Regions from separate parts of the Paenibacillus sp. Marseille-P2973 genome, predicted to be linked through region 2. Evidence: riboswitches for the same ligand, from Rfam matches in the RefSeq annotation. Region 2 holds a riboswitch; the other holds the start of a gene.

Region 1 (3,407 bases), on a different contig from region 2:
ACTAAACCATTGGAAGGATGTTGGAGATGCTGAAAATGAACAAAAAGTGGATGTTAGGACTGTTAGTTCTGGTAATGGTAGCCGTAGCTGGTTGCGGTAACGGAAATACTAAGGGTGCGGGGAACGCAGAGCAAAACGGCGACGCCTCTACGGCTCAAAACGGGGACGGCAAGGAGGTAACGTTGAAGGTAGCTACGCTGATCCCGCCGATGACGGATATTCTGGAATTGGTGAAGCCGCTCCTGAAAGAGGATGGCATCAATTTGGAGCTGGTGGTGCTTTCCGACAATGTTCAGCCGAACGACGCGCTTGCAAACAAGGAAGTGGACGCGAACTTTTTTCAACATGTGCCTTATATGAATCAATATAATGAAAGCACGAACAGCGAGCTTGTAGCGGTACAGCCTGTCTATCATGCGGTCTACGGTGCATACTCGAAACGCTTTAAGAAGATGGAGGAACTGCCTGAAGGAGCTACGATCGTCATTGCGAATGATGCGACCAACGCCGGACGCTCGCTCGTCATGTTGGAGAAGGCCGGCATCATCAAGTTAAAAGAAGGCGTGGGAATTAACGCTACCGTTGCCGATATTACTGAAAATCCGAAAAAATATAAATTCGAAGAAGTGGATCTGTTGATGCTGGCCCGGATGCTTGATGACGCCGATTTGGTACTGATGACTCCGGCCTATGCGAGTCCGATCGGCCTGACGCCTAAAAAGGATGCATTGCTGGTCGAAACGACGGAATCGGAATTTGCGATTACGATGGTAGCCCGTGCGGACAATAAAGATTCCGAGCCGATCAAGAAATTGGCGGAGCGCTTGTCCGGTCCTGAGGTGAAACAGTTCCTGGAATCACAATACAGTGAAATCGCCATTCCGGCATTTGAATAAACCAGCTCACTTTCAAAAAAATAGTGGGTTACAAAAATAAATTATAATGCTATAATGGTTGCAAATAAGGGTTATTTTCATAAAATAAGTCATATATATTTTCAATGTGATGATTGTTACAGAGAATGAGGATATGCTGCAGTATTATGAAGGCAACCTTTGAAATTTAAAAAATAAAAATACAATGAATATGGATCTTCGGGGTAAGGTGAAATTCCTGACCGGCGGTGATAGCTATTTTGAATGATAGCTTTAGCCCGCGACTCGCTATTCCTTTTGGAACGGCGACTGACTTGGTGAAATTCCAAGGCCGACGGTAAAGTCCGGATGGGAGAAGATCATTAATAAGCATGCGGCATAGAATATGCATTCCGCAAGCTTATTTGATCAGCCCCCGTTTATGTTGACCTATGTCAATTGGCGGGGGCTTTCTGCGTAGACCCCATATTCGAGAAGGAGTCGGGAATATGGAAAATGCATCAAGTGTAAGGGTACAAGTCAAGCCGCTCGCTAAGGCGCAAGGGACCTCTGCAAAAAGCGGGTTCTGGCTAGTCGTATTGGGGGCCGCTCTTTGGGGCGTTGACCCATTGTTCCGTCTTATTTTGCTCAAATCGATTACTTCGGCCCAGCTGGTCCTGCTGGAGCACATATTGATTGCACTGGTGGTAGCTCCGATCTTGTGGAAAAACCGCCGCGAACTTCTCGGTGTCGGCTGGAAGCAAGTTGGGGCGCTGCTCTTTATATCATGGGGCGGTTCCGCGATCGCCACAATCCTGTTCACGATGGGGCTGGCGAACGGAAATGTCAATGCGGTTCTGCTGCTTCAGAAGCTCCAGCCTCTGTTCGCCATCATCATGGCCAGATTTTTGCTTAAGGAATCCCTGCCGCGTCATTTCTCGCTGTTATTCATTTTGGCGCTGGGCGGAACCTACTTGCTGACCTTCGGCTTCTCCATCCCGTTTGGACACTGGAACGATTTTATCCAGGTTGGCAGCTTGTTATCCATGGGCGCTGCGGCGCTCTGGGGCGGATCGACGGTTATGGGCCGCTTGATGGTCGGACAAATGAAATACGAAACGGTTACGTCGCTTCGCTTCATATTGGCTCTGCCGCTCTTGCTTGTTGTGACATGGAATGAAGGAGCTGCCTGGCATTTGCCGGGAAGCGCATCCGGAATTACGGCCTTTTCCTTGAATCTGCTCGGGCAGGCGCTTTTACCGGGATTGCTCAGCCTCTTGGTTTACTATAAAGGATTAACAACAACCAAAGCATCCGTAGCTACGCTGGCCGAACTCAGCTTTCCGATGGTGGGCGTGCTTCTTAACTGGATCGCTTTTCAACAAATCATCACCCTGGCCCAAGCGGTTGGATTCATTCTCATCTGGGCGGCATTGTTCGCCATTTCCAGACAAAATAATTCTTCACCGGCATAATGGGAATCAAGAATAAGCAAGGCTTTCGACAGGAAAATTGTCGGGAGTCTTGTTTTTTATTTATACTGGTTATGAAAAAGAAGGACTTTTCCTGTATTATAGCGAAAGGTTTGGGTATTATTTCCGTTTTATTTGCATAAACTTCCGACTTGGATAAGAAATGGATGATCTGAACATTATGCCTTTAAATTTAGACATGAAAACCGTGTTCATTTTGCTTGCGCTTGGTCATTTATTTACGGTAGTGCTCATAACCGCATATAGGCACAGGCAGCCGAGAGATACGGCGGTGAACACCTTTTATGCGGCGAAATGGTTCCAAGCGGCCACATGGGGAATTCTCGCTATTCCGGTACTCGGCTCTCAAATGTTTTTTATTTCACTGGCCAATTCGATTTTTCTGCTCGGTACAGCTTTAGAGACGATGGCGCTGCTGAAAGTAACGGGCGGATTCGGCAAAAGGTCCGGACGGTATTATTTGATCCTTACTTTGATATCCATTCTGAGCTATAATTTCGTGGTTCTGTTTTACAATACGGAAGGTCTGCGGATTTCGATCGTTTCGGTGGCGTCAGCGGCGTTCCTCTACCCTCCCGTTTACCGAATGATCACTTCGCCGGAGCGATCGTCCCTAAGCATTCTCATCGGTTATATATATCTTCTCATGACCGTCGGACTGCTTGTCCGAACCGGCATGTCCTGGTTTTCCGTCGAAGCGGTGACGATGTTTGAACCGAACTTTTATCAAAGCTTGTCGTTTCTGTCCTTGTATCTCATTATGACCCTGGGAAATGCGGGGTTTGTTCTGCTGTCCAAAGAAAGATCCGACAGGGAATTGCTTAAGCTGGCCAGTTACGATGATTTAACGGGAGCGTTGAACCGTAGAACGTTTATTTTGGAAGCGAAGCGGAATTTATCCCTATATGAGAAAAAACAAATGCCCGTATCCTTCATCCTGCTGGATCTTGACGATTTCAAAACGATCAATGATACATACGGCCATGATATAGGCGACGAAGTGTTAAGGGATTTTTCGGATAAAATGCGAGGCCAACTAAAGGAAGCCGATTTATTCGGG
Region 2 (3,407 bases):
CCCGTTTCAGCGAGAGTATGAGGAATTATGGATACCGAGAACCGCCCGCCCGAGGTCTGCACTACCGTAAGACTTATTCCGTCAACCGTAATCGATCCCTGGGGAATTATATATTTAAACATGGACGTTTCTACCGGTTCAATCTCATATACGACCGCATTTTGATCTTTGCGGACCCGGATAATTGTCCCTATTCCGTCCACATGCCCCTGAACAAGATGGCCGCCGAATCTTCCTCCTGCCGCCATGGCCCGTTCCAGATTGATCCGGCTTCCCGGCTTCAAATCCTTGAGGTTCGTGTGGCGGTAGGTTTGCGGCATCACATCGACAGCAAAAGAAGAAGAGTCAAAGGAGGTGGCCGTCAGGCAAACTCCGTTGACGGCGATGCTGTCTCCCAGCTTCAAGCCTTCCGTTACCACGCTGGCCGAGATGCCAAGGACCATCGCTTCTCCTTTGCGGCTAACCGATTTTATTGTCCCGATCTCCTCTACTAGTCCGGTGAACATAAGCTCCCCTCCTTACTCCTAAATTTTGAGTCCTTCCTTAGTAGCGCCTGACCAGACAGGTGTTCCTTTGATGCACACATTATCCCCCATTTGCTCCACTTCCAAATCGGTTAAATAAACGGCGTCTTTCATCAGGCTGTAACCGTCAAACATAAAATTCCCGGGAGACTCGAGCCCTCCTATCAGCTTAGGGGCAAAAAACATGACAACTTGATCGGCCAATTGCTCTTGAATCAAAGAGCCGTTCAATCTCCCCCCGCCCTCTACGAGAATGGATGAAATCTCCTGCTCGCCAAGATTTTCCATAGCCAATTTCAAATCAACCTTCGGTCCCTCGCCGCACGGAATGACCTTAATTCCCCGCTCACGCAAAGCAAGCACCTTGTCCGGGTCAGCTTTATCCGTCGTTAGAAGGACTGTCGGAGCTGCGCCGTCGTTAAGCATTCTGGAGCTTTCCGGGATCCGCAGCTGCGAGTCGACGATAATACGAACCGGTGACAGCCCCGGCACCGGAAGCCGGGTTGTCAACTGCGGATCATCGGCCAGGACGGTTCCAACGCCGACCATGATGGCCTGATGCCGGTGCCGCATCGTATGGACCATCTCCCTTGCTGCTTCGTTCGAAATCCACTTGCTGTCTCCGGTTCTCGAAGCTATTTTGCCGTCCAGCGTGCTTGCGGTTTTGATCGTGACGTAAGGAAGCCCTGTCGTAATAAATTTGATAAATGCCTTGTTGAGCCTAATTGCTTCTTCGCGGAGAACGCCGACATCCACCTGGATCCCATTTTCCCGCAAGCTCCGTATTCCCCGTCCCGCCACTTGCGGATTGGGATCTTCACTGGCAACGACGACCCGTGCCACTTTTTCCCGAATCAAGCGTTCGGAACAAGGCGGTGTCAACCCATGGTGACTGCATGGCTCAAGAGTTACATAAACCGTGCTGCCTTCGGCCATTTCGCCGGCCATATTAAGAGCGTGTACTTCTGCATGCGGCGTACCGCGCCTGAGATGCGTACCCAAGCCAACGACCGCGCCTTCCTTTACCACAACCGCCCCGACGACCGGATTGATGCCCGTCTGGCCTTGGGATCGTTCCGCCATTTGAATCGCCAGTCCCATATAATACTCGTCGTTGATATTGTTCAATTGCATGTCCTCCTTCCTTGCGAAAATGTAAAAAACCCCGCCGGAGCATTCCGGCAGGGTAAATTGAGAGAAATGTATGTACGCGAATAAAGCAAGCAAACGCAAATAGAAGATGTCAAAGCTGATGCATGACAAATCAAACGTCTGCCGTCCTTTTAAAGCAATATTTTCCCAACGCAAATATGACATTGTGAAAACAATTACTTTAAGAACTGCTTCCTGTATTTGAACACATGGCGTGTCTAAACATTCATTAAACCCCATGCGTTCCGCGTCTCCTTCTCCCATCCAGACTATACTGTCGGTCCCGGAATCACACCGGCTCAGCCATATGCTGCTGGTTAAGCTCGCATACGGGTCACGGACTCGTGCTTGCTCCGATTCAAATCACATCCAGTCAAAGGATGCCTCGATCATCGAAGCCAGCCATCACCGTCGGTAGGGAATTTCACCCTGCCCCGAAGGAATGCTATTCAGTTAATTATTTGTTGCAACCCGAATGTTATCACTAACCCCTAAAAAAATCAAGGACATTGCTCCCGCCGCCGTCCGGGAATAAAAACTCCGCCTCTGAGCGAAAATAACTCCGACACCCGTTAATTCAATAAAAATTTCATCTACATTAGGAGGAATTCATTCGTGGCAAAACCTGATGATCGCTCTGATAATGTTGAAAAACTACAGTCCAGCATTCAAAATACGATTCAAAATTTCCGGGAAGGCCAGGATTATTTAAGTGAGCATGCCGACGAAATTTCCGGCGAAGAAAAACACCAAATAGAGGAAAAGAACGCCCGGCGCCTCGACAGCATTCGCGGGTTCCGCGAAGAGGTTAAGGACGAAGCGGCAGACCACTAACAGTTAAAATATGCCGAAATTGTGCAAATACGAAACCCCTCTGAGGAGTAATCCTTCAGAGGGGTTATTGTTGTTGATTCTATTCTATTTCAATTACGCTTCGTCCCAAACCGTAACTTCTTTCATTTTGTCGCCAGGGCGAACCTGATCGACAAGCTCCATGCCGGAAGTTACTTTGCCGAATACCGTATGGACGCCATTCAAATGCGGCTGCGGCTCGTACACGATAAAGAACTGGCTGCCGCCGGTGTCTTTGCCTGCATGAGCCATGGACAATACGCCGCGCTCGTGCTTGGTCGTGTTGGTCGACGTTTCACATTTGATGGTGTAGCCAGGGCCACCCGTACCGTTTCCGACCGGGCATCCGCCTTGAGCAACAAAGCCCGGAATAACGCGGTGGAAAGTCAAGCCGTTATAATATCCGGAATTCGCCAGCTTTTCGAAGTTGGCTACCGTTCCTGGCGCTTCTTCGGGCAGAAATTGAATTTCAACCTCTCCGCCTTTTTCCAAAACAATTTTCCCTTTTTTCATATGGGTCACTTCCTTCTTCGAATTATCATTGTATTAACTTCAGACAAACCTCTTCAAGTGTACTATGAAATGACGTCCGTAGCAAAATATGGCGCAAAAAAAATGCAACAGCATCATCCAATCCGGCCTCCCGGCCAGTCGTATGATGCTGTTACACCTGTATTTCACAGTTCAGTTCCGTTTACTTGAACGACGGCTGCTTTGCAATCCGCTCGGGGATCACGTCGCAGGAAGTAATATCCTGTAAGCTTTCACGCTTTACGACAAGATCGCTTTGCCCGTTTTGAACGAATACGACCGCCGGACGACGGATCCGGTTGTAGTTGCTGGCCATAGCATAGTTGTACGCGCCCGTGCATGCAACGG

The links. Region 2 has a riboswitch for FMN ahead of ribD (bifunctional diaminohydroxyphosphoribosylaminopyrimidine deaminase/5-amino-6-(5-phosphoribosylamino)uracil reductase RibD). Riboswitches for the same ligand answer to the same signal wherever they lie in the genome.
Region 1: another riboswitch for FMN. It lies ahead of KB559_RS09850 (DMT family transporter); the one in region 2 lies ahead of ribD (bifunctional diaminohydroxyphosphoribosylaminopyrimidine deaminase/5-amino-6-(5-phosphoribosylamino)uracil reductase RibD).

What each region holds. Positions count from the first base shown of each region.
Region 1 covers NZ_JAGQEH010000004.1:58,523-61,929, forward strand. Annotated here, with positions in the region: gene KB559_RS09845 (MetQ/NlpA family ABC transporter substrate-binding protein) at 36-896, shown strand; FMN riboswitch at 1,087-1,239, shown strand; gene KB559_RS09850 (DMT family transporter) at 1,364-2,329, shown strand; gene KB559_RS09855 (GGDEF domain-containing protein) at 2,526-3,407, shown strand, end outside.
Region 2 covers NZ_JAGQEH010000002.1:675,698-679,104, forward strand. Annotated here, with positions in the region: gene ribE (riboflavin synthase) at 1-506, opposite strand, end outside; gene ribD (bifunctional diaminohydroxyphosphoribosylaminopyrimidine deaminase/5-amino-6-(5-phosphoribosylamino)uracil reductase RibD) at 525-1,652, opposite strand; FMN riboswitch at 1,925-2,122, opposite strand; gene tlp (small acid-soluble spore protein Tlp) at 2,292-2,510, shown strand; gene KB559_RS06750 (peptidylprolyl isomerase) at 2,604-3,041, opposite strand; gene lysA (diaminopimelate decarboxylase) at 3,223-3,407, opposite strand, start outside.